4 regions of the Ureibacillus thermophilus genome follow, and region 1 is predicted to be linked to each of the others. Evidence: riboswitches for the same ligand, from Rfam matches in the RefSeq annotation. Region 1 holds a riboswitch; each other region holds the start of a gene.
What was found. A riboswitch is a leader RNA that binds a small molecule or an ion and turns the genes downstream of it on or off. The one in region 1 is predicted to bind S-adenosylmethionine.
Positions count from the first base shown of each region.

Region 2: another riboswitch for S-adenosylmethionine. It lies ahead of metK (methionine adenosyltransferase); the one in region 1 lies ahead of metA (homoserine O-acetyltransferase MetA).
Region 3: another riboswitch for S-adenosylmethionine. It lies ahead of DKZ56_RS01350 (O-acetylhomoserine aminocarboxypropyltransferase/cysteine synthase family protein); the one in region 1 lies ahead of metA (homoserine O-acetyltransferase MetA).
Region 4: another riboswitch for S-adenosylmethionine. It lies ahead of DKZ56_RS12835 (methionine ABC transporter ATP-binding protein); the one in region 1 lies ahead of metA (homoserine O-acetyltransferase MetA).

Region 1 covers NZ_CP036528.1:2,069,875-2,077,900, reverse strand. The annotation lists gene DKZ56_RS10275 (hypothetical protein) at 1-1,376, shown strand, start outside; gene metA (homoserine O-acetyltransferase MetA) at 1,429-2,367, opposite strand; SAM riboswitch class I at 2,459-2,566, opposite strand; gene DKZ56_RS10265 (hypothetical protein) at 2,632-3,384, opposite strand; gene DKZ56_RS10260 (DEAD/DEAH box helicase) at 3,366-7,139, opposite strand; gene DKZ56_RS10255 (acyl-CoA thioesterase) at 7,496-7,924, opposite strand.
Region 2 covers NZ_CP036528.1:2,498,896-2,506,921, reverse strand. The annotation lists gene yidD (membrane protein insertion efficiency factor YidD) at 15-248, opposite strand; gene DKZ56_RS12395 (hypothetical protein) at 245-409, opposite strand; gene DKZ56_RS12390 (Dps family protein) at 584-1,027, shown strand; gene DKZ56_RS12385 (transposase) at 1,131-1,451, shown strand; gene DKZ56_RS12380 (NUDIX domain-containing protein) at 1,502-1,975, shown strand; gene DKZ56_RS12375 (alpha/beta hydrolase family protein) at 1,953-2,750, shown strand; gene pckA (phosphoenolpyruvate carboxykinase (ATP)) at 2,833-4,419, opposite strand; SAM riboswitch class I at 4,662-4,776, shown strand; gene metK (methionine adenosyltransferase) at 4,995-6,191, shown strand; gene DKZ56_RS12360 (gamma carbonic anhydrase) at 6,522-7,034, opposite strand; gene DKZ56_RS12355 (alpha/beta hydrolase) at 7,152-7,949, shown strand.
Region 3 covers NZ_CP036528.1:294,574-302,599, forward strand. The annotation lists gene DKZ56_RS01340 (homoserine dehydrogenase) at 1-536, opposite strand, end outside; gene DKZ56_RS01345 (hypothetical protein) at 830-1,219, opposite strand; gene DKZ56_RS01350 (O-acetylhomoserine aminocarboxypropyltransferase/cysteine synthase family protein) at 1,778-3,079, opposite strand; SAM riboswitch class I at 3,189-3,292, opposite strand; gene nfsA (oxygen-insensitive NADPH nitroreductase) at 3,713-4,450, shown strand; gene DKZ56_RS01360 (hypothetical protein) at 4,994-5,416, shown strand; gene DKZ56_RS01365 (hypothetical protein) at 5,619-7,313, opposite strand; gene pepT (peptidase T) at 7,435-8,026, shown strand, end outside.
Region 4 covers NZ_CP036528.1:2,565,963-2,573,988, reverse strand. The annotation lists gene DKZ56_RS12870 (3-hydroxyacyl-CoA dehydrogenase/enoyl-CoA hydratase family protein) at 1-68, shown strand, start outside; gene DKZ56_RS12865 (acetyl-CoA C-acetyltransferase) at 95-1,270, shown strand; gene DKZ56_RS12860 (acyl-CoA dehydrogenase FadE) at 1,311-3,092, shown strand; gene DKZ56_RS12855 (arsenate reductase family protein) at 3,320-3,676, shown strand; gene gcvH (glycine cleavage system protein GcvH) at 3,742-4,122, shown strand; gene DKZ56_RS12845 (toprim domain-containing protein) at 4,218-4,559, shown strand; gene DKZ56_RS12840 (thioredoxin family protein) at 4,572-4,874, shown strand; SAM riboswitch class I at 4,926-5,036, shown strand; gene DKZ56_RS12835 (methionine ABC transporter ATP-binding protein) at 5,192-6,217, shown strand; gene DKZ56_RS12830 (methionine ABC transporter permease) at 6,210-6,878, shown strand; gene DKZ56_RS12825 (MetQ/NlpA family ABC transporter substrate-binding protein) at 6,939-7,793, shown strand; gene gltC (glutamate biosynthesis transcriptional regulator GltC) at 7,843-8,026, opposite strand, start outside.

The sequences.
Region 1 (8,026 bases):
TACATTGGATATACGTCGTGTTCATCGTGCTGATCATTGGCTTTATGGTGAAGCGGCGGGATACGACCCTTGTTTGTATTGTTGGAATTTTTTTACTTTCTTTTGTGGCAACCGGGGATTTGGTGGCTTCCACTAGCAAAGTCTTTTCTAGTTTCATCTACGCTATTACGGAACTACTATCGACCATCATTATCATTTGCGTTATTGTCGCCATGAGCCGGGTGCTTTTAAAAACGGAAATTAACGAAGTGATGGTCTCCCCTTTTACGAAAATCATTAAAAATCCGACGCTTGCCTATTGGACAATAGGGATTTTAATGATGGTGATTTCCTGGTTCTTCTGGCCATCCCCTGCTGTTGCGCTGCTTGGAGCGGTGTTATTGCCTGTTGCGATACGAGCTGGACTTCCTGCTCTTGGCGTGGCAATGGCGATGAACTTATTCGGGCATGGGATTGCGCTATCTGGCGATTTTATCATTCAAGGCGCACCGAAATTGACGGCTGATGCAGCAGGACTCCCTGTTAGCGATGTCATTTCTGCTAGCGTTCCTCTTGTCATCGTGATGGGCGTTGTGACAACTTTTACAGCATTTTTCTTGCTCAGAAGGGATTTGAAACGGGGAACTATTGAGATGGTTGGCGGTTTTGATGGTGGCCAAGAAGACGAAGAGGAAGTGGAAGCACATCTCTTAACGAAAAATCAAAAACGATTTTTTGCTATTTTAATACCGATTACCTTCTTATTAAATGTAGTCGCGATGGCGATTTTTGATTTAACCGGCGGGGATGCAACGGCGCTCATTGGCGGAACAACCCTTGTACTTCTGCTGCTCCTATCCATGTTTGCCCATAAAAATGCAGGACTTGAAAAAACGACAAGTTACTTAATTCAAGGATTCCAATTTGGTTTTAAAGTGTTTGGACCAGTGATTCCAATCGCCGCTTTCTTCTATTTAGGAGATTCAGGATTCACACAAATCATCGGCGACTATTTGCCTGAAACATCCCAAGGCATCATCAACGATTTAGGGGGCGCTTTGGCAGCCGTTGTGCCAATGACAGCGGAAGTTGCGGCAGTAACCGTTGCTGGTGTCGGCGCTATTACCGGATTAGATGGGTCCGGATTTTCGGGCATTTCATTAGTCGGCTCCATTGCCAATCTATTTGGAACAGTCATTGGCGATGGAACTGCAACGCTTACGGCCCTTGGGCAAATTGCAGCGATTTATGTCGGCGGGGGAACGCTTGTACCATGGGCGTTAATTCCGGCTGCTGCCATCTGTAACGTAAGTCCGTTTGAATTGGCGAGACGAAATTTAGTTCCTGTTGTAATCGGACTCGTTGTAACTACGATTGTGGCAATGTTTTTCATCTAAAAATAAGAGCTGTAAAAATTCTTCCGAAATAGAAGAATTTTTACAGCTCTGTTTAAATTTCGAAATTAATGGCATCTTCCACATAGTGCCAATCGTACGGCGTTTCTTGGTAAACGTAGTAGTTTAACCAGTTGTAGAATAATAAGTGGGCATGGGCGCGCCAATAATTTTTTGGCTGTTTTGTTGGGTCGTTGTCAGGGAAATAATTTTCTGGTATGTCGACCGGCAAACCTTTCTTTATGTCACGCTCATATTCTTCTGCAAGGGTTGTGGCATCATATTCCAAGTGACCGGTAATCATAATGTGTTTATTGTCTTTTGATTGAATGATAAAAGGCCCAACTTCTTCAGAATAACTTAATAATTTTAAATCCGGATGCTGCTCGATTTCCTCGATGGAAACAGATGTATATCGTGAATGAGGCGCCACAAATTCATCGTTGAAACCACGAACTAAATCGTTCGTTAAGTCCGTAATTGTATGGGAATAAATGCCGGAACATTTTTTCGGCAATTCAAACTTGCCAATGCCAAAATGGTAATACAAAGCCGCCTGTGCAGCCCAACAGATATAAATGATTGATGTGACATTCACTTTCGCCCAGTCTAAAATTTCAGTCAATTCTTTCCAATAGTTGACTTCTTCAAATTCCATGCGTTCCACAGGCGCCCCTGTGATGACCATTCCATCAAAACGGCGGTGTTTAATTTTATCAAATGTTTTATAAAACAACTCTAAATGGCTTTTTGATACATTTTTTGATTCATATGTAGCAGTATTTAAAAAGGTTACATTCGTTTGCAGCGGCGTATTTCCAAGCAAGCGCAGCAATTGAAGTTCCGCTTTTTCTTTCTCAGGCATTAAATTCAACACTAAAATGTTTAATGGCCGAATGTCCTGCGATAATGCGCGGTCCTCTTCCATGACGAAAATTTTTTCATTTCTTAATATTTCTCCAGCTGGTAAATTTTTAGGAATATTAATTGGCATTCCCTTGTCCCCCATTTCTAAATAATCTGAAATAAAAAACCCTCTCATTCCAGCAATGAGAATGAGAGGGTACAAATATTTCATGCACACTCTCTTATCTCCCAAGGTTACACCTTGCTGGAATTAGCACCTTTCTAACATCCGTTAGAGGTTGCTGAAGTTTCATTGGGCCAAGTCCCTCCACTTCTCTTGATAAGAAAGTATTAATTCCATATAAAATTAAGAATATCCTAACATATCCAATAGAGAAATGCAATATTCGAGCTATTTGATTTCACTCTGAAATTTCTCGAACCACTCCAACTTTTCCTTCTCAAATATTTCTTTTTCTAAAAATTCATCCCAATTATTTAATAACGTATTCCACACCCGAGGAAAAAATTCCTTCTTTTCATTGTTCCAAATAATCAGTTCAATGCATGGAACATCATTAATTTGCACCTTTTCCAATGATAAAATGGATTTGATTTCCTGCTCACTTTCGTCCATTGAATCCAAGTACATTTTTTGTATTTCATTTATGAAAAACTCTTGATTCAATGTTTCCTCTTCATTTTTCATATAGCGGTATAATTGGTCTGGAAAATCATCATAATCCAATACTTCTTCTATATCTCCATGGAAAATGTTGGAATGGGTTGGGCTATATAACAACTCCACCGTCACAGGATCTAATTCTTCTTCAAAGACTCCCTGGGCAAATTGTTGCTTCCCTTTTTCGGTCAATTGATAAACCTTGTTTTCCCTTGCCAGCAACCCATTTTTTTGCATTTTCCGCATCAAATCTTCTATAAATAAAGGCTCCACCAATAAAATGTCGCTCAGTTCTTCCGCGTTTTCAAAAGTGGATTTTTGAAATGAAAACAGCAAAATTTTCATTAAAATATCCATCGTCTTTTTTTCGATGGGCTGATAGGTGATTTCATACGTATGCATAGGAAGACACCAAATATCCGTATGAACAATCGTTCCCTTCATTTCTTTTTCTAATTGTTGTTTTAATTGTTGGAGTTCCATGTCGCAGGCTCCTTCGTAATTGTTCGTATTCCTTGCAGGGCTTTCACAACCTCATATAAGCGCTGATACATCTCTCTCGTTTCTTTCTTTTTCGGACGTTTTGTAAACATTTCAGAGCTGCCGACGATCATCAGCAATTCCCGCGCTCGGGATAAAGCGACGTTTAAACGGCGATAGTCTTTGGCAAAGCCGATTTCCCCATGTTGGTTATTGCGTACCATACTTAATAAAATGACATCCATTTCCATTCCTTGGAACTTATCGACTGAACCTGTGCGAATATGCAAATGAGGCAAATTCAGTTCTTCAACTAATTGATTCACCCGGTTAACCTGTTCTCTATAGAAGCTGATTACACCCACAGATTTTAACGCTTCTTTCTCAAATTGCCCATTTTCTTTCCCTTTTGCCGTTGCATCGTTTAAGTCTATCAATAATTCCTTAATGATTTCTAGTTCTGAAGTATTGAATAAGCTGGAACCTTCTTGCATCCGTTCTTCAAAATAAAACGGCTCATTTGGGATGTCAAACCATAGCAAATGTTCATGTCGTTTTACAAAGTGGCCTTCCAGTCGATGGTCTCTTACTTCATCAGAGTTTGTGAGGCCGCATTGCAAAGATTCATTTCCATTTTGATAGAAAGGTGCAATCGTTTGCATAATTTTTTCATGCATGCGGTATTGAATGCCAAGCATTTTCTTATTGGTGCTTGGCAAGTTTTTATAAAGGCGTTCAAATAAAGATTCTTCCAACAGTTTTTCCAGCTCTCGTTTTTCTTCAAAACCATCCATATTTTTCAAGATTTCTTCCAGCGTTTCTTCAAAGGTATCGTCGCCAATTAAAGGCGGCAGTTGATGATGGTCGCCGACAAGGATGATTTTCTTTCCTTTTAACATTGGAAGCAAAAGTTCAGGAGGTGTGGCTTTTGACACTTCATCAATAATGACTACATCAAAAATCGGATAGTTGTCCATAAACTCTTTATTGGCAGAGGCAACGCAGGTTGTACCAATGACATTCGCGTGTTTGACGTAAAGTTTTCGAATTTCTTCTAAATCCTGTTCTGTTGCTCGGTTTAATAAAGAGAACCATTCTTTTTGGATTTCCTTTGTAATTGGCAGCCGCTTGATTTGGCGTTCGTATTTTTCAATTTCAAGGTAGCAGTTCTTTATTTTTTTATTCGTCTCTTCCAATTCCAATTCTGGGGTTCGTTTTAAGATTTTCTGAAATTCTTCTGCTTTTCGTTCCATCGCAATTCCTTGACGATGCAGCGATTTAATTTCCTTTTCCAAAGTTTCTACTAATGCTTGTTGATGGGAAAGTTCCCGTTCGTTTTCATCGATTTCTTTTTTCAGTCGAGCTTTTTGTGTTTCAAAAACTTGAAGGTTTTCTTGTTGTTTCTCAAGATGATAGAGTTTTTCTTGCAATGAATGGATTACTGCTTGAAGTTCATCAACGGATGGAATAAAATCAGCTTTTTCGATTTGCAGCTCGTCCAGTTCTTTTTCATATTGCAAAAGAGTTTGCTCTAGGTGATTTCTTTTTTGTTCTAATGTTTGAATTTGGCCTTCATTGATGCCGATGCTTTCTAAATATTGATCATAAACAGCTTTTTTTAATTTGTTGAAAACAAGTCTTGATTCATCCGCTAAAGATTGATATTGATGCAATAGTTCATTGACAAACAGCCGTCTTAAAAATAGCCCTCGAATGGAAGGAATGCCATTTTGCCGATTGATTTTTTGCTGTTTGAAAGCAAGGGCAAGTTTATTCAAAAACTCATTCACTTCATGTAGGGAATAATGGTGGTGCGGCGGCAATGAAACGGGTTCAATGGGAATTCTCAATGTTTTCTGGTTGTATTCAATGGCTTTTTCAATCCGTTCAGAAATTTGGATGGCCGGTTTCAATTCCAATATTTGCTGATGGAGTTTTTCCATGTCCAAAAGCAGCTGGTTGATGGCAAATTTTCTCCGGATTCCATAGGTTTCGATAAACTCTTTGAGTTCATCTACTTTTTTTAAAGATTGCAATTGAGTCAGCAACTCATCCGATTGCTCCCTTTTCGTTTCCAATAATGAAAGTTCATTGGAAACTTGTTGCAATTCCCATTGCACTCTTTGCAGTCGCTCCCTCGTCTTACTAAAGCGAATGAAATGTTTGCTTTCCTCCATTTGCCGTTCTGCTTCGCTGATTTCTTGGCGGATTTTTTCTGCCTCTTTGCTGGATAACGCACTTTCAATTTCAGTTAGTTTCTCGATTTTTTCATGTAACGCTGTTTGGCAAGCTGCAATACTTTGTTCCTTTTTTTCTTTTTCCTTATTCAGCGCAATAATCTGCTTTTTTAAGTCAGCAATAGTTGCAAAGGCTTCTTGTAATTCCTTTTCAGCCTGCTGTTTCCTCACAATATCCTTTTCTAATGCAGCTGCTTTTTTCTCCAAACTTTCAATCTGCTGCTTACAATCTTGAATGGCATTTTTTAAAAGGATTTCTTTTTCATCGTGCTGCCTAATTTCATTGGAAAGAGCTTCAAAGGTTTGAATTTTCCAATATTCCGCCACATTTTCCTCAATAAATTTTTTCCCTTCTTCTTCGATGCTGTCTGTCCGTCCATAGCGCAAAATCCGAATATCTTTATTCGAAAGGAGGCGGCCCAAGGCATTATCCACCGCTAAGTTTGATTGGGAAGCAATTAACGTCTTTAATCCCATTTTCACGTTTTGGTAGCAAATTTCAGAAATGACCGTTGTTTTCCCTGTTCCAGGCGGTCCTTGAATGACATATAAGTCTTCAGTTTCAAGAGCGCCAAGCACCGCTTCTTTTTGAAATTCATTTAATGGATTATGAAATTCAATTTGCATGTGGTTTTTTCGTTTTGCTACCTTTGGCTCGTCTTCAAATAAAAAGTTTTCCAAGTTGGGATTGGCCGCAAGCCCTTCTTTTAATTGTTCGAAGCCTTTTAATAAGCGGTTGAGCTGGGATTTTGTCGAGGCATTGCTGAAAGTGACCGTTTCTGTGGGGAAATCGAAATCCTTTTCTTTAGCAAGTTTACTCAATTGAGGCGTTAATTCAATGTCAACGCTTTGACGTTGTGCATTCGTCTTCACTACTTCCCCAACTTCATTTTTTATCCCTTTTATATAGACGTTCATTCCTTTTAATATTTTCCACTCTTTATTAGCAATCCCGCTAAGTTTGAGGGTAGCGTTTGAAAAGTCTGAACTGTAGGATACCGATTGTATAGTTGCTTCGATATCATCGATGTTGGCATTTTTATATAATACTTTTAAATATCCTTCCCAGCTGGCGATTCGTTTGTTGACATAATGATATTTGTCTGTTGCAACGGGCAATTCGGCGATGGTTCTTAAAAAGACTTCCGGATAGGAGTGTCCATTCATTCTCGTTGGTGCAAAATGAATTCTCATCGCTTTTCTTCGATTGGTTTTGACAGGGGTATGCTTCCCCTTCGTTCGGAAATTTTTTGCGATGAGTCCATTTTTTCTATCAAATACGCAGTCTAAAATAACGACGCGTTCCTTCATTTTTTTCGCTAATTTTTCATTTCGTTCATTCTCAAAATAAATGGTAAGGGAAAGGGATGTTTCTTCAACGGACGTCTTTTCTAAATAAACAAAAAAAGACGATTGCATTTGAAAAAAGGCTTGTTCGTCGACAAAATGCTCTTTTATTGCTTCCCGGGCAGTATTCGTCAAGACAATAAAACATTTCACCGTTTCTACCGTTAGCGCCATAAACATCCCTCCTTTTACTCACAATCGTCATTATAACAAAAATCGCGGAACCATTATAGAATAATCAAAAGAAAGAGGCTGGGACATAAACAAAAAATTAAAGGGGCAGTTGAAAGAGTTTTGATAAAAAATTGATATAACTAAAAATTGATTGGAGTGACGGGGCGACTCCTGCGGGAACAGCCCGTGTCTCGAGACACCGCAGGAGCGAAGTAATGAGCTCCGAGGAGGCTCGAGCCGGGCCCGCGGAAAGCGTCCCCGGAACGGAAATCAATTTTAATAACATATCAAAAAAAACATCATTTTCTCTTTGGAGAAAGTGATGTTTTTTAGATTTGTCCCAGCCTCATGTATGATTAATCCTTTTTTGTTCGAGCAATTTCGTGGTATTTAGCGTCCCAACCTGGATCGATTTTTCTTAGTGGAACGGGTCTAAAATTTTCCTTTGTAACGAGTATATTAACCGTTGTTCCTGTCGCTGCAACAGAACCATCTTCATGCAAGATTTCATAGCCATAGATTGTGCGCAATTTATCATGCTGCTCCACCCAAGTACGAACAGTCGCCACTTGTCCATAACGCATGGCTTTTTTATATTGCACATTTAATTCAATGACGGGGGATACGATACCCATTTCCTCCAATTTGGCATAATCATAGCCTAAATCGCGGACTAATTGTGTTCTTCCAAGCTCCATCCACACCACGTAATTTGTGTGGTAGACAACCCCCATCTGATCCGTTTCCGCATAGCGGATTTCTACTTGTTTTTCGCTGATAAACATAAAATCACCTCTTCACAAGTATACATCAATGAAAAAAAGGTGCAAATGAACATCTCATTTTTTTCCAACTATAGAACAACGCTTTGCTGGAAATAATGAGTA
Region 2 (8,026 bases), 430 kb from region 1:
AAAACCTTCGAAATTTATTTTTTTTTCGAAGGCCATTTGTCAGGGACAGGATCTATGCCGCCTGGATGAAAAGGATGGCATTTTAAAATGCGGATCGTTGTTAAAATCAAGCCTTTTATGGCGCCATGTTTTTCAAAGGCTTGAAGTCCATATTGAGAACAAGTTGGATAAAATCGGCAAGTGGGCGGCGTCAAAGGAGAAATAAATTTTCGATAAAATCGAATCAGCCAAATAAACAGGTGTTTCATTTTTTTACTTGCTCATTCCCTATATTCATGTTTTTTTCTTGTTTCGTATCAACGGTTTGTTTGAAAGCGCCTTTTCTTTTGAAATGAATAAAAAGAGCAATCGCTCCAATCATAAAGATGAGATAAATAATTCCCACTACGACAAGTATTCCACTGTCCAACATAATCACCTCTAACAACACTATCATAAATGAACATTTAGAATAATTCCAATGAAAAAACCTATACTACTTGTTGAGAGCTTTTTGAAATTTCAAGAAGTTGTTATGGTTTCAGCCTGCCACAACCAGTATAATAAAAATAAGCAATGAAAAATATGTAAATGAGGTGACAATATGGAAAACGATAAACTTATTCAGCAGTTAAATGAGCTTGTTTCTACTTATTCAGTGCTATACACAAAACTTCACAACTACCATTGGTATGTAACGGGTCCAAGCTTTTTTACTTTGCATGAAAAATTTGAAGAATTATACAATGAAATTACAACCAATTTAGATGAAGTGGCAGAGCGGATTTTAACAAAAGGCGGAAAACCTGTTGCCACAATGAAAGAGCATTTGGAATTATCTCGCGTTAAAGAAGCTGCAGGTTCAGAAAGCGCTGAAGAAATGGTTCAAACAATTATCGACGATTTCAAAGCCACAATGAAGTTGATTAAGGAAGCGATGGAAGAGGCAGCAAATCAAGGGGACGACCGCACGGAAGATATGTTAAATGCTACTTTCCAAAGTTTAGAAAAACATACATGGATGCTATCAGCCTTCTTAGGAAAATAAATTTGAACGGCGATCCTCAAGAGTTCTTTCGTAGAACTTTTGAGGTTTTTTAATTTCATCGTATAGTAGCGGCTTTTTACTCCATAATGAAAGTAAAAGGAGGGTGATTTCTATCGAAAAGACAACGCTTTATGTGAGTGTTTTCAACCAATCATACAACTATATTCCAACGGGGGAGCCTTGCGAATTTAGAATTGAATTGGAGCCGGAAAAAGCTTTTATTTTTCAAAAGCTGTTTAACCAGCTGAACTCATTGGAGTTTGATAATTTTGTGAGGGCTCACTTGCCTTATCTGCAATATCATTTAGACGATGAAAATGATGAAATTGATACGCGGTTGAAAAAAATTTATGCTTTAATCCATGAGTTTGGCGATGAAAAAGTGAAAGAATTCGTAGAACAATTGCCCTACTTCCGCAATTGAATAATCCGCATCCCTTCGCTACACTATAGGTATGTATAGGAGTTGAAGGGATGTTTACATTTTACGATTTAAACAACAATAAAGTGGAATTAAGTTTTGGCGGTCCTCCCTTTCCAATGGAGCCAAAGCATGTTTTAGTGCTTGTTCAAAAGGACGGAAAATGGCTTTGTGCCCTCAATGAAAAGCGAGGGGTGGAGTTTCCAGGAGGCAAGGTAGAACCTGGGGAAACGCTCGAGGAAGCAGCAAAACGGGAAGTATATGAAGAAACCTTTGTACATATAAAGGATTTAAAATTGTTTGCCCACTATATGGTATATGCACGTAAACCTTTTTGCAAAGTTGTGTATTTAGCAAAAGTGGAGAAAATCGATTCGTTTTTGGGGCAATATGAAACAACTGGACGTCTGTTTTTAACGATGGACGAAGCAGTGAATCATCCTTGCGCCAGTTTTTATATGAAGGATGAAGGAATGAAAATAATGATGCAGGAAGTGAAGAAATTTGAAAGAAAATGGCAGCATTGAATCAATTCGAAAATATCCTTCCCCTAATCCTCAAGTGGAACTTTTAGAAATTATCTATTGGTCGAATGGTTTGCGAGTAAAAGGATTGCTTGCAAAGCCCATTAAAGAAGGGCATTATGAAGGGCTTTTATATTTGCGGGGAGGATTGCAGTCGGTCGGTATGGTAAGACCTGCCCGGATTGCTCAATTTGCCTTAAATGGCTTCGTTGTTTTTGCCCCATATTACCGTGGGAACCGCGGCGGAGAAGGCCGGGATGAATTTGGGGGAGATGACCGCTTGGATGCCCTTTATGGAATTGAAATTGTAAAAACTTTTGCGAAAGTGGATAAAGTTCATCTTTTTGGATTTTCCCGAGGCGGCATGATGGCATTATGGACGGCCATTTTAAGCAAAAGTATTCGCTCCGTTGTCACTTGGTCGGGCGTATCCAATCTCACTGAACTATATTATGAAAGGGTCGACTTAAGGAGGACATTAAAGCGGCTTATTGGCGGCTCGCCTAATAAATATCCTGAAATTTATGAAGAGCGTTCCCCTATATATGAAGTGGAACGCATTCAAGCGCCGGTTCTTATTATTCATGGAACGGAAGACCAAAATGTAAGCATAGAACAATCCAAAAGATTAGAAAAGGCGTTGAAAGAGGCGGGAAAAGAAGTGGAAACATGGTATATGTCGGGGCTTGCCCATCATTTTCCGCCAAATCTTAATCGAGAAACGGTGCAATCTATTTGCAAGTGGATGAAAGATAAGGGAAGTGAAAAAAGTTTTTGACTTTCAGAAGCTCTTTTCAATCTTTTTAAGAGATAAAAAAAGGGGGTGTCCACTTTTCAGACGCCCCCTTTTTTATTAAAGATTAAACCAATGGTCCACCTTTTTTCAAAATTTCTTCTGAAACATTATCGAACTTTTTGAAGTTTTCTTTGAAAAGATTTGCCAAATAACGGGCTTTTTCATCGTATGCTTCTTTATCTTCCCAAGCATCGCGTGGATCTAGCACTTCACTAGGCACTCCGTCAATTTTTGTTGGGATGTGTAATCCGAAAAATGCATCTTGTTTTGTTTCCACATCGTTTAATTTGCCTTCAATAGCAGCGCGTACCATTGCACGAGTGTAAGAAAGTTTCATACGGCTTCCAACACCGTATTCGCCGCCAGTCCAACCAGTGTTCACCAAGAATACTTGCACATCATGCTTGTCGATTTTCTCGCCTAGCATTTCAGCATATCTTGTTGCTGGAAGCGGAAGGAAAGGCGAACCAAAGCACGTTGAGAATACAGGTTCTGGTGAAGTAACACCGCGTTCTGTACCCGCTAATTTAGAAGTAAATCCGCTTAAGAAATGGTACATTGCTTGTTCTTTCGTCAATTTGCTGATTGGAGGAAGCACTCCAAAAGCATCTGCAGTTAAGAAGATTATTGTTTTTGGATGACCAGCTATCGATGGTATTGCAATATTATCAATAAAATGAATTGGATAAGCAGCTCGCGTATTTTCAGTTAACGTATTGTCATCATAATCAGGAACGCGCGTATCTGGGTTGATTACAACGTTTTCCAATACAGTTCCAAATCGAATGGCATTGTAAATTTCTGGTTCTTTTTCAGCAGATAAATTAATAGTTTTTGCATAGCATCCGCCTTCGATGTTGAATACACCGTTGTCTGACCAACCGTGTTCATCATCACCAATCAATTTACGGTCGCTGTCTGCAGAAAGAGTTGTTTTACCAGTACCGGATAAACCGAAGAATAATGCTACATCGCCATCTTCGCCAACATTAGCAGAGCAGTGCATAGAAAGAATTCCTTTTTCAGGCAATAGATAGTTCATAATGCTGAAGATGGATTTTTTCATTTCGCCAGCATATTCTGTACCGCCGATTAGAATGATTTTCTTTTCAAAAGAAATGATGATAAATGCTTCTGAGTTTGTTCCATCAACAGATGGGTCAGCTTTAAAACCAGGAGCAGATACAATTGTAAATTCAGCTTGATGAGAAGCTAATTCTTCTTTTGTTGGACGGATGAATAATTGATGGCAGAATAGATTATGCCAAGCGTATTCATTGACAACCTGAATTGACAATTGCGATTCTTTATCAGCTCCGGCAAAGCCTTTAAATACGAATAGCTCATCTTTTTCTTTTAAGTAATTCAAAACTTTCAAATACAAGTTATCAAATACTTCAGAAGAAATCGGGCGGTTCACATTACCCCAATCGATTTTATCTTTTATGCTTTCTTCTTCCACAATAAATTTATCTTTTGGGGAACGGCCTGTATATTTCCCAGTCTCAGCAACAATTGCGCCGTCTACAGTGAGTCTTGCTTCACCGCGAATCACTGCTTTTTCAATTAATTGAGGCACAGACAATTGGTTGCTTATGTTCTTACCTTTTAATAATTCCTTCAGTTCATTTGCAACTTCTACTGAATTCATCGATTAAATACCATCCTTTTTTTATTTTTAGGGAAATTAGCTTTAATTTATATATAATACAAAAATTAGTATAACACATTAGATGGAATAATCTATACTAATTCGAAAATTTATTTATGAAATTTTTTGACATCTCTTGCCTATTATTGCAAGAAAATGGAAGAAATATGCACTATAAGTGAATAAAGAAAAAATATTTGACATAATAGTATAGATTACGTAACATGTTGGATGAACGGATACTCTTATCCAGAGCTGGTGGAGGGTTAAGGCCCTATGAAACCCGGCAACCTGCATTATCTATATAATAATGCGTGGTGCTAACCTGATGCAAGGGATTACCTTGAACGATAAGAGTGAAAGGTAGAGATTTTAGTTCCTTTCCTCATGACAGATGTGGATAGGAACTTTTTTTATTCGAATTTTAAAATGAAATGATTCAAGCTAAAATAGATTAGCAAGTTTACCTTTCATTATCCTCGTAATGTTCCTTACGGGCGAAAGTCAAAAAAGGATCATGGATAATGAGTACCGTATCATAAGAGTTTTGTCTCAACAATTTAGGAGGAAAATGAATGTCAAATCGTCGACTATTTACATCAGAAAGCGTAACAGAAGGGCATCCGGATAAAGTTTGCGACCAAATTTCAGATGCCATATTAGATGCCATACTCGCAGAAGATCCAAATGCAAGGGTTGCTTGCGAAGCGATTGCGACGACAGGATTGGTTCTTGTAACGGGAGAAATTACAACAACAACATATGTAGATATCCAAACCATCGTTCGTGATACTGTCGCAGAAATTGGCTATACGCGAGGCAAATATGGCTTCGATGCGGAAAACTTGGCGGTGCTCACAGCGATTGGTGAACAATCCCCTGATATTGCGGAAGGGGTGGACCGAGCATTAGAAGCCCGAGAAGGATTGATGACAGATGAGGAAATAGAGGCAATTGGCGCTGGGGACCAAGGGCTAATCTTTGGATTTGCGTGCAATGAAACGCCTGAACTCATGCCGCTGCCTATTAGTTTGGCCCATCAATTGGCTAGAAGATTAACGGAAGTCCGCAAATCAAAAGAAATTCCTTATTTGCGTCCAGACGGAAAAACGCAAGTAACGGTTGAATATGATGAAAACAACGTTCCTCGCCGCATTGATACGATTGTCATCTCTACACAACATGATGAAGGCGTCAGTCAAGAACAAATTAAAGAAGATATTATGGAAAAAGTTATTAAAGCCATTATTCCTTCTGAATTATTAGATGGAGATACAAAATACTTCATCAATCCAACTGGCCGCTTCGTCATCGGTGGACCAAAAGGAGATGCAGGATTAACAGGCCGCAAAATTATTGTTGATACTTACGGAGGCTATGCCCGCCACGGAGGAGGAGCATTTTCTGGAAAAGACCCAACAAAAGTGGACCGCTCTGCTGCCTATGCCGCTCGTTATGTAGCGAAAAATATCGTTGCTTCAGGGCTTGCTGACCGTGTGGAAGTTCAAATTGCTTATGCCATTGGCGTTGCCCGTCCAGTGTCTATTTCCATCGACACTTTTGGAACAGGCAAAGTGAGCGAAAGCCAGCTTGTTGAATGGGTGGAAGAGCTATTTGATTTGCGTCCTGCCGGAATCATCAAAATGCTTGATTTGCGTAGACCAATTTATAAACAAACAGCTGCTTATGGTCATTTTGGCCGCACAGACATCGATTTGCCATGGGAAAGAACGGACGTGGCAGAAAAATTGCGTCAAAAAGCGGGGCTATAAAATAAATAAGAAGAGGCTAGGACAAAAGATAAAAAACACCATTTTCTCACGGGAGAAAATGGTGTTTTTTTGATAATTGAAGAAAATTGATTTCCGTTCCGGGGACGCTTTCCGCATGCCCGGCTAGACTCTCCTCTGAGTCATTCCTTCGCTCCTTCAGGGTCTCGAGAGGGCTCGTCGCAGGAAAGCTTTGAAATTACTTCCTTGAACTTGCTCCCCTTTGCGACTAAGCGTGCGAGACAGGAATTCGCCCCGCCACTCCAATCAATTTTTTACAAAAAATCTTTTTGCAGTTCATTCACTTTATTCGTTATGTCCCAGCCTCTTTTATTATTTTTTCAAAGATTGATAGTATTTTCCTTTTTGAACATATTCGTTGATAATGCGGTCCATATCTTTCCGTTCCGCTTCCGTCACATTCCGGACGACTTTTGCAGGATTTCCCATTGCTACGGAATGAGGCGGAATTTTTTTGCCGGGAGGGACTAAGCTTCCAGCGGCAACAAGGGCTCCTTCCCCAATTTCTGCACCATCTAAAATAATCGCACCCATACCGATTAAAGCCCGTTTGCGAATAATGCAGCTATGTAAAGTCACTTGATGACCAACAATAACTTCATCTTCAATAATGAGAGGGTTATTTGGACTTTGATGCAGGCAGCTTAAATCTTGAATGCTGCAGCGTTTTCCAATGATTGTTGGTGCAACGTCTCCACGGATGACCGTGCCAAACCAGACGGTCGTATCTTCGCCGATTGTCACATCTCCAGTTATGGTTACATGGTCTGCAATAAATACAGATGGATGAATGTTTGGTTCTTTATCGTGGTAAGGATAAATCATCGCAAAGCTCCCCATTTCTAATGTATTATTTATGTATATTTATCCTAACAAATCAGAAAATCTTTGAAAATACACTACAGCATCTATAGAAGTTTTGCTAGATATAGGAGGAACACTATGTGGAAGTGGGAAACCGATGAACAGCCAAAAGCTGTTGTAGTCATCGTCCATAGCGCTTTTGAACATCATCGTTGGTATGCATGGTTAATAGAAAAATTAAGAATAGAAGGCTTTCATGTGGTCATGGGGGATTTGCCAGGCCATGAAAAAGGCTCGAGATATACAAGAGTACATGATGAACTAATTGAAGAATATTTGCTTTTCATCAAACAATTAATGCTAAGCGCTCTTCAGTACCATTTGCCAGTATTTGTGATTGGACATGGTTTAGGGGGAACTTTGGCAATACAATTTTTGCGAAAAACAAAATTAGAATGTGCGGGGCTCATATTAACATCCCCTTGGTTTCAATTGCAGAAACATTCCAATTTGCTTGCAAGCGCTTTAGCCAGTATGAATTTGGCATCCAATAAAAGAATATCATTAGATTTTAATCTACGAATGCTGTCTCGGAGTCCAGAAGGGCTTAAAGAGATGGAGGATGATGTGCCTTATCATTCCAATGTTACGGTTCGTTGGTATCGTGATATTCATCAACTCATGAAAAATTTAAGCATCCAGCAGGACAGGACATTGACATTGCCGATTTTGCTCATTACTTCCAATCAAGATAAAATAGCAGATTCGGATGCGGCGAGAAAATGGTTGCTATTGCAAAAAACAAATGAATTTCAATATAAAGATTGGCCATATAGCTATCATAATATTTTCCACGATGTAGAGCGGGAAGAAGTTTTTTTGTATATGAGAGATTTTATCAATAATGTGCTTCGATCAATTGGTTATATTGTTTGAACTATTGGATTTTTCTTAATTCTTATAAAATATTTCAAAAAAGATATCAGAAATATTGATTGATATTATTAATTTTT
Region 3 (8,026 bases), 1.2 Mb from region 1:
AACGCCTCATCAAAAGACCAGCCTTCCGCACGCATCTTTGTCAAAATGTAGTTGGATGTGCCGTTTAAAATTCCTTGAATTCTTGTGACATCATTAACTAACAAAATATTTTTCATAGTCTTAATGACAGGCACTCCACCTGCTACAGTCGCTTCATAACCGACAAAGACGCCGTTTTGTTTGGCAAGTTCTTGCAGCTCAAGCCCGTATTTTGCAAACATCACTTTATTTGCTGTAATAACATGGCATTTATTCATAACCGCTTTTTTCAAATATGTGTATGCAGGCTCTTCACCTACAATGGCTTCAAAAACTACTTGCAATCCCTTAACAGATAAGCAATCATCAATGCTATCAGTCAACAGATGACGCGTTCCTGGAACTCGCTCTTTTGATGTATCACGAACTAATATTTTTGCAACTTCTAATTCTACCCCTAATTTTTTCCGTAAATCTTCCCTTTTTTCGTTCAATATATGGTAAATGCCTTGACCGACTGTGCCAAATCCTAAAATGGCCGCCTTGATTGTTGCCATTTTCTTTCGCCTCCATCTTTCTTTCAATTGAAATTTTTGTTAATAAGCAAGCGAGTGCAAAATCTTTATATTACACAAACACTCAATTTGTAGTGTTTAAAAAATAATAAAATTCTATATTTTTTGAAACATACAGAAATTTTAACGTATATACAAAAGAAACTCAAGGGGATTCTACCCAAGATGGACAATTGTTTTCTGTGGAAAGGCATACAACTATTATAATATAGCAAATGAATTCAATTTTGAAATAAAAATAGCCAGTACGAACATTGTACTGACCAGTCATTTCTTTATGATGCCTGTTTGAATAATACATGCCGATATTGATTTAAAATTTTTCTCATTAATTTCTCCTCTTCTTTAGAAAAGGCAGGCACTGCATAAGGTCTAAGGATTAATTGGAACTCTCCATATTTTAAATACCACTCATTTGCCGGCTTTGAAATATGCTGTTCTCCAAATTCTTTATAAGCTTCATAAACTTCTTTTACAACATAATCATGAGTTAACATGGAATACGATTCTTCTCTATAAGGATTCGATCCAAAAACATTTTCCCAGCATCTTTTAACAACTTCAAGCAAATGCTGCAATGCCTTTGCGTTCACAAAAGTGTTTGTTTCATTTAATTCATATATAATATAAGCCGCAAAATTTTGAGCGCTATAGACCTTGCTCATTGAACCAGCTCCTTTATTAATTAAAGAGGGAAAGCCTTTCATCAGGCTTTCCATTTATTTTAGGGGGGATCTCAATACGATGGAATCTAATCATCCTCTTATTATTAATATATATCATTTAATCACTAATTTCAAGTATCCTAATTAATTTACTTGGTTTTATTTTAAAAAGGGGATGGGTTATAAAAAAACAATCATTACTGCTAAATGACGGGTCAGCAATTAGAATAAGAAAGCATGTGAATTGTACTCGAATGGGAATACAATTCACACATTATAAATGTTTTGTGAACAACCAAATAAATCCGTGAAGAGGCGTCTCCATGCTGCGAATGGGCAGCTTGTATTTACTTTATTCATCCATTGCGAATGGGCAATGGTTGCGGCAAACCGTTTTCTTTTAAATCTGCTGCAAATGAGCAGCTATTTCATAACTAAATTTTACTTGCTGCAAATGGGCAGCCGGGAATATTATATCCGCTCAAATGAGAACGGGAAGCACTTGAAAAAACTCCGATTCTATATATTTAACAAAGAGAGGGGCTTTGTAATCCACTTTTACGCGTTTTTCACGCCGAATTCAGCTGCTGCTTTGGCTAAAGCTTGATCTAAATCTGCAATGATATCGTCCACATTTTCTAAACCGATGGATAAGCGGATAAGCTCTTCTCCTACACCGGCAATTTTCAATTCTTCAGCAGTTAATTGTTGGTGAGTAGTGGAAGCTGGATGAATAATCAAGGATCTTGCATCTCCAACGTTTGCAACGTGAGAGAACAATTTTACATTGTCAATAACAACGCTTCCTGCTTCACGGCCACCTTTAATACCGAATGTCACCATAGAACCATAACCGTTTTTCAAATATTTTTTCGCTAAATGGTGAGATTCGAATGATTCATCTCCTGGATAATTCACGTATTCCACATATGGGTGGTTTTTCAAAAATGCCACTACTTTTTCTGCATTTTCACTGTGTCTTGGATAGCGGAGGTGAAGAGTTTCCAATCCTTGAAGGAAACTGAATGCCGCATCCGGTCCTAAAGTTGGGCCAAGATCGCGCAATAATTGGACGCGCATTTTTGTTGCAAAAGCTGCACCGGCTGTATCGATGCCGTAACGAATGCCATGATATGTGTGGTCAGGCTCTGTGAAACCAGGGAATCGACCTTGTGTCCAGTCGAATTTTCCTGCATCTACCACAACGCCACCGATTGTTGTACCGTGGCCGCCAATCCATTTTGTTGCTGAATGGATAACAACATCTGCTCCAAAATCAATTGGATTGCATCCATATGGAGATGGGAACGTATTGTCGATGATTAATGGAATGCCATGTTCATGGGCAATTGCTGCTACTGCTTCAATATCTAAAATATTTAAGCTAGGATTTCCTACTACTTCTGCATAGATTGCTTTTGTTTTGTCCGTAATTGCTTTGCGGAAGTTTTCCGGATCTCTTTCATCTACAAATGTTGTTGTAATGCCCCAACGAGGTAATGTGTTAGCAAATAAGTTATATGTTCCGCCATACAATGATCCAGCAGAGACAATTTCATCTCCCGCATTGGCGATATTTAAAATGGAGAAGGCAACTGCCGCCTGACCGGAAGATAGAGCAACAGCTGCAGAGCCCCCTTCTAGCAAGGCAACACGCTTTTCAAACACATCGACTGTCGGGTTCATGATGCGGGAATAAATGTTTCCGGCTTCTTCAAGGGCAAATAATTTTCGTGCATGTTCTGTGTTTTTGAAGGCATAAGCCGTCGTGCGATAAATCGGAACGGCAATTGCACCTGTTACTGGATCAGGTTGTTGACCACCGTGAAGTAATAGCGTTTCTGGTTTGAATTCGGACATGATATTTCCTCCTAAACATAAATTTGATGGAAGGTTTCGAGAAGGCATGGAAGATAAAACAAAAACCCTCTTCATATAAGAAGAGGGCTTTGTACACGTACATTTCCTCCTCTTATCTTTCAGACAAACGTCTGTAGGATTTAGCACCTTTGCAATTTCTTGCAGGTTGCCGGGCATCTTTGGGCCTAGTCCCTCCGCCTCTCTTGATAAGAGTATGATTGATTTTCCATCGTTGGATTAACTATAAAACATAGTATCCCACTCTGTCAACCACTTTTTGAAAATTTTAAAACTTCTTTATTTTTTTGAGTATAATAGAACAAAATTGATTTTTCCATAAATGAAGAGAAAAAAATGTTCATTCCCCCCCAAAATATCTTCTTGTAAAGACTGTGCCGAAAAAGCGATTCTCTTCATTTTCCTCTGTAATATGCCTTCACAACAAAAGATTTCATCCAATTCGGAATGCCGATGATAAACCGAGCCTACCTTCTTGTCCTATTATGAATGGATAGGCGTTCTTTAATTCAAATTTTTGTCATTGGCTAAAAAGTATAATATGATACCTTTAGGAAGAGAAACATCGCTTTAAAGAGCGATCTTCAACTTAACCAGTACATAAAAGGGGTGTAAATGTTGAACGTAAAAGAATTATTGCGTAGTCATACATCTGTACGCAAATATACAGGAGAAGAAATACCAAAAGAAAAAATTATTGATCTAATTCAAACGGCACAAATGGCTGCTTCTTCCCATTTTGTACAAGCCTATAGTGTAATTTTGGTGACAGATGAAGAAAAGAAACAAAAACTCGGAGAACTTTCCAAAAATGAATTTCAATTTCAAACAGCCGGGGCTGCTTTGTTATTCTGTGTCGACTTTAAACGATTAGAAGTAGCTGGGAAAAAACACGGTGTCGATATTACAGTGGATACGGCGGAAAATGTCTTAGTGGGTGTTGCGGATGTGGCGATTTTTGCGCAAAACTTTGTCGTTGCGGCAGAATCTGAAGGCTACGGCATTTGTTATATCGGCGGCGCAAGAAACAATCCAAAAGAAATCAGCGAATTATTTAACCTTCCAGAACACGTCTTCCCGCTCTTTGCAATGACAATCGGGAAACCAACAAAACGAAATGAAACAAAACCAAGACTCCCAGTGGAAGCCGTATTGCATGAAAATGAATATGATGCTGAAAAATATGATGAGCTTTTAGATAAATACGATGCGATTATGGAAAACTATTATGCATCCAGAAGCTCCAATCAAAAAGTATCCAATTGGACGAAGCAAATGGCGGATTTCCTCAGTGAACAACGCCGTCCATTCATCAAAGAATTTTTAGCGTCCAAAGGATTCACTTGGAAATAATCATAAAGAGGCTGGGACATAAACCAAAAATTATAGGGGTAGCTGAAAGAGTTTTGATAAAAAATTGAACTAACGAAAAATTGATTGGAGTGACGGGGCGAGCTCCTGTCGCGCACGCTTAGTCGCAAAGCAAAGCTTTCCTGCGACGAGCCCTCTCGAGACCACGAGGAGCGAAGGAATGACTCAGAGGAGGCTAGCCGGGCCCCGCGGAAAGCGTTCCCGGAACGGAAATCAATTTTTAATAACATATCAAAAAAACATCATTTTCTCTTTGGAGAAAGTGATGTTTTTTTAGATTTGTCAAAACTCTTTATTTTTTCTCTTAAACTTCTATAATGCCCAATCCAATAAAACTAAAAATGTATAAAGATAAATAATAAGGTCTACAGCTATCTCCATTATAGAACTATTTTCACATTTAAACTGATTAAATATTCCTATTTCGCTCCTTAATCCTTTTTTTCAAACATCTGGCATATTAAAATAAAATAAATTGGTCAGTTTTTCCAAATTAATCATGATGCCGCGAAGGGAAGAGAAATGATGAGACAACATAAACAAGTCGCTTTATCCCTCGAACGCCAACATCTTAAACATATAAGAAGTTATTACCGGACAATTGCTGAAATTAACCTATGCTTAGGAAATATCCATCGAAGCATTGAACATAAAATTGATAAGCAAAAATACCAGTATGCTACAGAATATGTGAATCAATATATTTCCTACACAACCGTTTGGAATATCAAATTTGTATATAATCTGGAGAATCCTGAAGTAGCACTCCTTCAACTGTTCCATTTAGAATATATATTCGAACATGAACCAAAAAATCGTTTTACCATGGAACGCAAGCAATTACAAGAACAAAAGAAGCAATTCTCAAAAGTCAATCCCTACAAAGAAGAACAAATGCAGTCAAGAAAACAAGAAATGCTCAATTATATTAAGCAGCGTTCAGAGTAATCTTCCAAAATGATCAACAATTAAAGGGGCGTCTGAAAAGTTGAGACGTCCCCTTTGCGGCTTTAGCTAGAGTTTTTGCCGCAGATAAATTGCGACGAGGAGGCGCGTTTTGTAACCACCGCAGGGAAAGTTTTTAAGAGAATATTACTATAAGAAGTAAGGCTGTTTCCGAAAGTGTTCGACTTTCTGGACAGCCCTTTCTTTATAAACCGATATTGACGACTCCTTCAATTTTCAACGCCTTTACCGGCAAGAAGATTTCACCCGTTTCTAAATAACGGATCACTACTTGATCCCCTTCTTGCAGGTAGATGGAGAGCGGCTCATTTTGTGAACTTACCACAAAGTTTTGTCCGTTATTGAGCAAGAAGGAAACAAGAGTATAATCACCAACCCGTTCTTTATATACGCGGAGAACCACTCCAGCAACAGTTTTCTCCTCGGCGTTGCTTGAACCTTCCACCGAACTTGCTCCTCGGGATAAAGCCGTTTTATATTGCCTTAACGCCTCATTTGGAGTTGAACCATAAACGGAAATTTCCGGATTGGCTGCAGAGACGATAAAGTAATTTTGCAGAAAGCCGTTGGAATCAAGAACCGGTGCAAGCCAGCTCGCTTCTCCATAGAAATTGTAAAGGATTGGCATAGCTCCATGCCATTGTTTTTCAATAAACTTCTTCTCAATAATATCTAAAGCCCCTTGGGAATCCATATACGATTCTTCTAAATTTCCTGTGTAATACACCGCTTTTCCTGTCCGCGCATGAGTTAATGAATAGCCAAGCATGGAATCTACGCCTTCTTTCGGGCTTGTGAAATCCGTAAAGTAATACATTTCCCCATCTTGGTTAAAGACCGGGCTCACATTGGCCTCCGTTCCTTCATCGGAAGGCAGCTTCACATCTTTTTTACCAAAGACGCTATTCCAGAAGCCATGGACATATTTACCGAAATAGCTGTTTTGCAGGCTCACTGCTTCAGGTGAAACAGCCCCGTCAATAAATTCAGGCACTTCCTCTAAAGGAATTTTCTCCATCGCCCCTGAATAAGCATCCACCATCACAATTCCTTTCACATCAAACCCATTCCGTGCTGAAATAAATTCACCGTAAGAACGGATATAATAAGGCGTCCCATCATCATCCACCTCCATCTGAGGCTCACCGTAGAAAATGAGCGTCGGATATTCGAGACGAATATGCCGTTCTAAATTTTTATTAAAAAATGCTGAAGGCACGTAAACCATTTCCTTTGCAACAAAGACCGGATTATCATTGGCATCCGTTGCGCTCATCTTAAAATAGCCAGGCGTTGTTTTACCATTCAACCATTTAAAAAATCCAGCAAACTCAACGGGAGCGATATAAACATACTTCCCGTTCACCTTTTGTATTTGCAAATTGCCAAGTTCATAAAAACTCGTATTTGGCACTTGGCCAAAAGCTTTTTTCATTTTATTTTCGGCAAATTGCGGGGGAACGCTGGCAGGAGTTTTCGTTTCATCAAACGGTTCAATTTCCACTTTTTCTTCCATTTTTGCAGATTCGTACTTTTCCTCAGCGTTAAAAATTGGTGCAATCAACAAATAAAAAAGTCCAATGAAACTAGCAATGAACAATAACCCTTTTACTTTTTGTTCCGCTCCCCTTGAAGCAAGAACACCCAATAGCAAAATCACCGGCCATGCATAGAGGGCGATTGTCCACTGCACATCGATTTTTGTAAAGTAGACCATTAAAAAATAAAGCAGCCAGCTGGCGATGAATACCAATATGAAAGCCTGCAAAATTTGTTTAAAGGTCAATACATTATCTTTCGGCAATCTTCTCGTCAACGGCACAATAAGAACCGCAGTGATAAGGGAAAAAATAAGCGTCGATAGAATGAGTTGGGACATCACTTTCACCTTCCTTTCTCTATTCTACGAAAGAAGATTGAAAATAGTTTCAATCTTTTTTCTCATCAAAAAATAGGAAAAATGATACAATGAGGACAATAAGGTTGAAGGAGGCAACATCATGAAAGAAAAAGTGATTGAACGATTGGTCCGCTATGCAAAAATTGATACCCAGTCTAATCCGGAAAGCTCTACAACCCCTTCTACGGAAAAACAATGGGATTTATTGAATGTATTAAAAGAGGAACTTGCAGAAATCGGATTGACAGAAATTACGTTAGATGAAAACGGATATTTATTTGCTACATTGCCAGCCAATACAGAAAAGGAAGTGCCAACTATTGGCTTTTTGGCCCATGTCGATACTTCCCCTGATTTTTCCGGTGCAAATGTACAACCGAAGCGAATTGACAATTATGATGGTGGAGATATTCAACTGAATGATGGCATCGTCTTATCTCCTAGCCAATTCCCTAATTTAAAAAATTACGTGGGACAAACATTGATTACAACAGACGGCACGACTTTGCTTGGGGCGGATGATAAAGCAGGAATTGCGGAAATTATGACTGCCATGGAATATTTAGTCGAGCACCCTGAAATTAAGCATGGAAAAATTCGTGTCGCCTTTACCCCTGACGAAGAAATCGGTCGCGGACCACATAAGTTTGATGTACAAGCCTTTGGTGCAGATTTTGCCTACACAATGGATG
Region 4 (8,026 bases), 500 kb from region 1:
TGGCTGATCAAAAATCACAACAACGCATGCAACATATGCTCGTAACTGGAAAACCGTTGCGCAATTAATATAGACGAACAAAGGGGGAGTTAATATGCGCGAAGCAGTAATCGTATCAGGGGCAAGAACGCCGATCGGCAAGGCGAAAAAAGGATCCCTTGCCCAAATGCGCCCTGATGATTTTGGTGCAATCGTTGTAAAAGAAGCAATTAAACGTTCAGGATATGAAGGAGAAATTGATGATTTAATTTTAGGTTGTGCCATGCCGGAAGCAGAGCAAGGAATGAACATAGCAAGAAATATCGGGGCATTGGCAGGACTTCCAGATACAACGCCAGCCATTACTATCAACCGTTTCTGTTCTTCTGGTCTACAATCAATTGCTTATGCAGCTGAGCGAATTATGCTTGGCCATTCAAAGGCGATTGTAGCCGGTGGAGTGGAGTCTATGAGCATGGTGCCAATGATGGGGAACGTGATTCGTCCAAACCCTAAACTTGCTGAAGAGGCTCCGCAATATTACATGAGCATGGGGCATACGGCAGAAGAAGTGGCAAAACGCTATGGAGTAAGCCGCGAAGATCAAGATGAGTTTGCTGTTCGTTCCCATGAATTAGCTCATAAGGCGATTCAAGAAGGTAAATTCAATGATGAAATTGTTCCGATTGAAGTCGTACAGCATTATGTTGATGAAAATAATACATTGAAGGAAAAACGCTTTACGTTCTCAGTGGACGAAGGAGTGCGTCCAGGAACAACGAAGGAAGTGTTGGCGAAATTGCGTCCAGCCTTCAGCGTAAATGGCACAGTGACAGCTGGAAATGCATCCCAAACTTCCGACGGCGCTGCAGCAGTTCTTGTAATGGACCGGGAAGAAGCTGAAAAACAAGGATTAAAACCAATGGCAAAATTTTTAAGCTTTGCTGTTGGGGGCGTTCCACCTGAAGTGATGGGAATCGGACCAATTGAAGCCGTGCCAAAAGCGTTGAAATTGGCAGGTTTGAAACAAGAAGATATCGACTTATGGGAGCTCAATGAAGCCTTTGCTTCCCAATCCCTTCAAGTTATTCGCCATCTAGGTTTAGATATGGATAAAGTAAATGTCAACGGAGGCGCGATTGCATTAGGACATCCGCTAGGTGCAACTGGAGCCATCTTAACATTGAAGCTGATCCATGAATTAAGAAGACAAGGCAAAAAATATGGCGTTGTGACAATGTGCATTGGCGGCGGTATGGGAGCTGCTGGCGTATTTGAAATTTTATATTAATTCGTTTGCTAGATTTAAAACGTGATAGGGAGGAATTGACATGGTTCAAACAACTGACTTTGTAAAAGGTGGAAGCTTCTTAATTGAAGACGTGGATTTAGAAAAAGTGTTTACACCGGAAGATTTTACAGATGAACATATCATGATTGCCAAAACGACAGAAGAATTCGTTGAAAACGAAGTATTGCCAGTATTTGATAAATTGGAAAACCATGAATTTGAACATTCTGTAGAGTTAATGAAAAAAGCAGGGGAACTGGGGCTACTTTCCGCTGACATTCCTGAAGAATACGGCGGCTTAGGTCTTGATAAAATTACTTCAGCTCTAATTGGAGAAAAAATGTCCCGTGCTGGCGGCTTCAGCTTAACGCACGGCGCCCACGTTGGAATCGGTTCATTGCCAATCGTTCTTTTCGGCAATGAAGAACAAAAACAAAAATATTTGCCAAAACTTGCAACGGGCGAATGGATTGCCGCTTATGCGTTGACAGAGCCAGGTTCAGGATCTGACGCATTAGGTGCCAAAACAACTGCAAAACTAAATGAAGCAGGAACTCACTATATTCTAAACGGCGAAAAACAATGGATTACAAACTCTGGTTTTGCCAATGTATTCATTGTCTATGCGAAAGTGGATGGCGAACATTTTACAGCATTCATTGTTGAGCGCTCTTTCCCAGGCGTTTCTGTTGGTCCGGAAGAAAAGAAAATGGGGATTAAATCTTCATCCACTCGCACATTGATTTTAGAAGATGTGCCAGTTCCAGTGGAAAACGTATTAGGCGAAGTTGGAAGAGGTCACGTTGTAGCATTTAACATTTTAAATATCGGCCGCTATAAATTAGGCATTGGTGCAGTAGGCGCTTCAAAACGAGCATTGGAGCTTGCCATCCAATATACAAATCAGCGCAAGCAGTTCAATACGCCTATTTCAAGCTTCAACTTAACAAAAGAAAAACTTGCTACAATGGCATCTCAGCTTTATGCTTCTGAATCGCTTAACTACCGTACAGTAGGCTTATTTGAAGACCGTTTCAGCAAATTATCTGCCGATGAAGCAAAAGATGGCAAAGCAGTAGCAAAAGCTGTTGCGGAATATGCAATTGAATGCTCCATCGCTAAAGTGTTTGGTTCTGAAACTTTGGATTACATTGCGGATGAAGCAGTTCAACTTCACGGCGGTTATGGTTTCATGTCTGAATATGAAGTGGAACGCATTTACCGCGACTCTCGCATCAACCGTATTTTCGAAGGTACAAATGAAATCAACCGCTTGATTGTACCAGGCACATTCATGAAAAAAGCGTTAAAAGGAGAACTTCCTTTATTGCAAGTTGCACAAAACTTACAAGAAGAGCTGCTTATGTTGATGCCTGAAGAAGTGGGCGATGAACCGCTAGCACAAGAAAGATATCTTGTGAAAAATGCGAAGAAAATCGGCATTCTTGCTGCAGGGGTAGCTGCACAACGCTTCGGTACAAAACTTGATCAAGAACAAGAAGTGTTGGTGAACATTGCAAACATCGCAAACTATGTATATGCAATGGAATCAACAGTATTGCGTACAGCAAAAGCTATTGAAAGAGATGGCCTTGAAAAAGCACAACAAAAATTATTGTATACGCAAATCTTCTGCCAAGAAGCTTTTGCAGAAATTGAAAAAGAAGCAAAAGAAATCATCATCGCTTCTGTGGAAGGAGACAATGCACGCATCACGCTTTCTGCATTGCGCAAATTAACTCGCCACAATCCATACAACCTAATCTTGAAAAAACGCGAAGCTGCTGATCGCCTCATCGCAGCAGAAAAATATATCGTATAATCAGCCAAAAAATGTCCGAAAGCCGATCACAACAGCTTTCGGACATTTTTTATCCATTGGTCGGCAAACAACCCGGCTAATTATCCCACTGTTTCCTTCAATCGTTGAATGGTTACAATAGAATGTATTAAAATTTCATGAAAACTCTGCTTGAACACATGATTCGAATCATGCATGATAAAAATAAGAGTTGATAGAAAAATCATGAAAAATAAGGAGATAAAGAAATGACGCTGAAATTTATACATTATCCACGATGCACCACTTGCAAAAAAGCGCAAAAATGGTTGGATGAAAACGGAATAAAATATGAAGCTATTCATATTGTAGAACAAACTCCTACAAAAGAAGAATTAAAATCTTATTGGGAGAAAAGCGGACTTCCGCTGAAAAAATTTTTTAATACATCCGGTCAAAAGTATAGATCCCTTGGCTTAAAGGATAAACTAGATGCGATGTCTGAGGAAGAGCAGTTGGAATTGCTTGCTTCAGATGGAATGTTGATTAAACGGCCTATTATAACAAATGGGGAAAAGGTGACTCTTGGATTTAAAGAGGAAGAGTTTGAAAAGGTTTGGAAGTGACTTGTTTTCGCTAGAGAAATATGTCAAACTGTTAAAAAGATTACATATTTTATGGAGGTTAAAGTATGTCAGTACCAAAGGACTTGCGTTATACTTCAGAACATGAATGGGTAAAAGTAGAAGATGGAAAAGTACGTGTAGGAATCACAGATTATGCACAATCTGAACTTGGCGATATTGTGTTCGTGGAACTTCCTCAAGTAGGCGATGAAATTCGAGTGGGCGAGCCATTCGGTAGCGTGGAATCCGTTAAAACGGTTTCGGAATTATATGCGCCGATTTCAGGGAAAGTGGTAGAAGTGAATGCAGAGTTGGAAGACAGCCCTGAACTTGTCAATGAATCGCCATATGAAAAAGCTTGGATGATTGTGGTGGAGCCGGAAGATGTTTCTCAAATTGAACAATTGTTGACAGCTGAAAAATATGAGGAATTGATTTCCGAATAAGGTAGAGTAAACGCCAGTGCAAGAACTGGCGTTTTTTTAAAAACTTAATATAATAAATAAACAGCCTTTTTATTATCGTGCATGGGGTGAGCAATATGACGTATGAAAAATGTATTATTGTAGAAGGTCGTTCAGATATGCTGAAATTGGTCCCCATCTTAGCGGAAGAGGTAAAGATTGTTTACACGAATGGAACGATTAGCGAAGATGCCCTGTTAGAGCTCCTTGAACCATATGAAGAATGTGAGCTTTATACTTTTTTTGATGCCGATCAATCGGGTGAAAAACTGAGGAAACTCATGAAACGGATTTACTCGGAAGCTATTCATTTAAATGTTCCAAGGACATATATGGAAGTGGCGAATGCACCCCGAAAAGTGCTGGCCCAATTACTGAGAGATGCTAATTTTTCAGTTCATAAAGAATATTTAATATAGGAAATGATGGAAATGGAAGAATGGACAATTGAAACGTGGAAAGAAAAAGCAGAAACACATGAACTAACAGCTTTTTATTTATATACACCATTTTGCGGGACGTGTATGGTTGCTTCTAAAATGATGGAAGTGGTTGAAGCATTGCTTCCTCAAATTCCAATGGGAAAAGCAAATCTTAATTATTTGGAAGAATTCGCTTTTGAGCAGCAAATTGAAAGTGTTCCTTGTTTGATTATTACAAAAAATGGAAAAGTTTACGAAAAAGTCTATGCCTTTAAATCCGTACAAAACTTATATGAAAAGTTGACTTTATAGTTGACATCTAATAGATTCCATGATACATTGATTTCATAATTAAATAGTCAACTCTTATTAAGAGTGGTGGAGGGAAGTGCCCTATGAAACCCGGCAACCATCATAGTTAATATGATAAGGTGCCAAATCACGCAAAGTATTGATTACTTTGAAAGATAAGAGGAAGTTTTACGTATCTTCTTGGGTAGTTCAACTTCCCTTCTACTTATCAAAGTAGGAGGTTTTTTTTATTTCATGTTATATGAATCATAAAAATTGTAAAATTCACAAATGTAGAACGATTACATCATTGCGGTTTGCAAAAAAGGAGTACTTATATGATTGAAGTAAAAGATGTCACAAAAATATTTAAAACGAAAAGTGGACAATTAACCGCAGTTGATCATGTCAGTTTATCCGTTCAAAAAGGTGAAATTTTCGGAATCATCGGATATAGCGGTGCCGGAAAAAGTACGCTCATTCGCCTTTTGAATGGACTAGAAAAACCATCGAGCGGTTCAGTTATTGTCAATGGTCAAGAAATTTCTTCAATTAAAGGAAAAGAATTGCGAAAAGCGCGGCAAAAGATTAGCATGATTTTCCAACACTTTAATTTGTTGTGGTCGAGAACAGTTGCGGAAAATATTGCTTTCCCGTTAGAGATTGCGGGTGTGCCAAAAGCTGAAAGAGAAAAAAGGGTACAAGAGTTGATTGAGCTTGTTGGATTGAAAGGACGTGGAGATGCTTATCCATCCCAGCTTTCCGGCGGCCAGAAACAGCGTGTTGGGATTGCGAGAGCATTAGCCAATAATCCTGAAGTATTGCTATGCGATGAAGCTACAAGTGCATTGGACCCTGAAACAACGGACTCCATTTTGAGTCTGTTAAAAGACATAAATGAGCGTCTTGGTTTGACCATTGTGTTAATTACTCATGAAATGCACGTGATTCGAAAAATTTGCCATCGGGTAGCAGTAATGCAAGCGGGACGTATTGTGGAACAAGGAACAGTTCTTGAAGTGTTCCGAAATCCTCAAGCGGAAATTACGAAAAACTTTGTGATGCAAGTATCCGATTTTAAAGAAACTAAAGAAGCGATTGAACACATTTTGAAAAACTATCCAACGGGAAAAATAGTAAAACTGACTTTCGTAGGAAATACATCGGAACAGCCAGTTATTTCTTATTTAATAAAAGAATTTCAAATTGAAGTGAATATCGTCCATGGCAATATTTCCCAAACAGCGAACGGCCCTTATGGAACTTTAATTGTTCAGCTTGTTGGAGAACAGGAAAAAGTGCAAAAGGCATTAGATAAATTGCAAACGATGAACATTCAAACGGAGGTGATTGCAAATGATTGAGACTTTCTTTCCTAATGTCAAATGGGATATTATGTGGCAAGCAACCTATGACACTCTTTACATGACAATCATCTCTACAGCTATTACCTTCGTTCTTGGATTATTAATTGGAATTTTGCTGTTTTTGACAAGCCCGCATCAATTATGGGCAAATAAAGTGGTGCATTTCTTGACGGGCTCTATTGTCAACATTTTCCGTTCGATTCCGTTTATCATATTAATTATTTTATTAATTCCGTTTACAAAATTTTTGCTTGGGACCATTCGCGGGGTGAATGCCGCTTTGCCGGCGTTGATTATCGGTTCGGCTCCATTCTATGCCCGCCTTGTATTAATCGCATTTAGAGAAGTGGATAAAGGTGTAATTGAAGCAGCAAGATCCATGGGAGCGAATACCTTTACAATCATTTGGAAAGTATTAATTCCAGAATCTAAACCTGCCCTCATTTCAGGTATTACGGTTACGGCTGTTGCCCTTGTTGGCTATACGGCGATGGCCGGAATCATCGGCGCCGGCGGTTTAGGAAACTTGGCCTTTTTGGAAGGTTTCCAACGAAGCCGGGAAGATGTCACACTGATGGCAACGATTTTAATTTTAGTCATTGTCTTTATCATTCAGTGGATAGGCGATATGATTACCGCTAAAACGGACAAGCGTTAGTCGGGTGATTAGGCGAAAGCCGTTCACATAAAAAATAAAGAAGGAGAAGGAGTTATAGATATGAAGAAATTATTGTCATTTTTACTGCTATCAGTGCTTGTACTTGCTCTAGCAGCATGCGGCTCAAAAGAAGATTCAAATTCTTCTACTGATGAAGGTACTAACGAAGACCAAAAAGAAAAAGTTACATTAAAAGTAGGTGCTTCCCATACACCTCATGCAGTCATCCTTGAAAAAGCAAAACCAATTTTAGCTAAAGAAGGCATTGATTTAGAAATTGAAGAGTATCAAGACTATGTATTACCAAACGAAGATTTAAACAATGGGGATTTGGATGCTAACTACTTCCAGCACATTCCATTCCTTGAACAAAAAGTGGAAGAAGAAGGCTATGACATTGTAAATGCTGGTGGAATCCACATCGAACCAATCGGCATTTACTCTAAAAAATATAAATCTTTAGATGAACTACCTGATGGTGCAACCATTTTAATTTCCAATTCCATTCCAGACCATGGCCGCATTTTATCTTTGCTTGAAACACAAGGTTTAATCAAATTAAAAGATGGCATTGATAAAACAAAAGCTACTTTAGAGGATATTGTAGAAAATCCGAAAAACTTAAAAATTGAAGCAACTGACGCTCCTGAAATGATGGTGACTTACTATGAAAATGAAGAAGGAGATGCTGTTGTCATCAACTCCAACTTCGCCATTGATGCTGGTATCAACCCAATTGAAGATTCCATCGCTATTGAAGGTTCAGAATCACCTTATGTAAACATAATTGCTGTACGTTCTGGCGATGAAAACCGCGAAGAAATCAAAAAATTAGTAGAAGTCTTGCGCTCTAAAGAAATTCAAGATTTCATCCTTCAAGAATGGGGTGGCTCTGTAGTTCCAGTAAGTGAATAATAATGAAAAAACCTCCTAATTGAATGTCGGTTAGGAGGTTTTTTCATTATTATTGAAATTGATTTAATCTAGAGAAGAATGAATTGACGAATTTGATGAATACTTGTTCAGAAGGAGCTAATTCTCGGTTGGAAGGATAAATGATTCCTACATTCCGAGTAATATTTGGATTATCAATTTTCATTTTGATCGTTAATCGAGGTGTTGAATCATAGAAGGAACTTTCTGGAAGT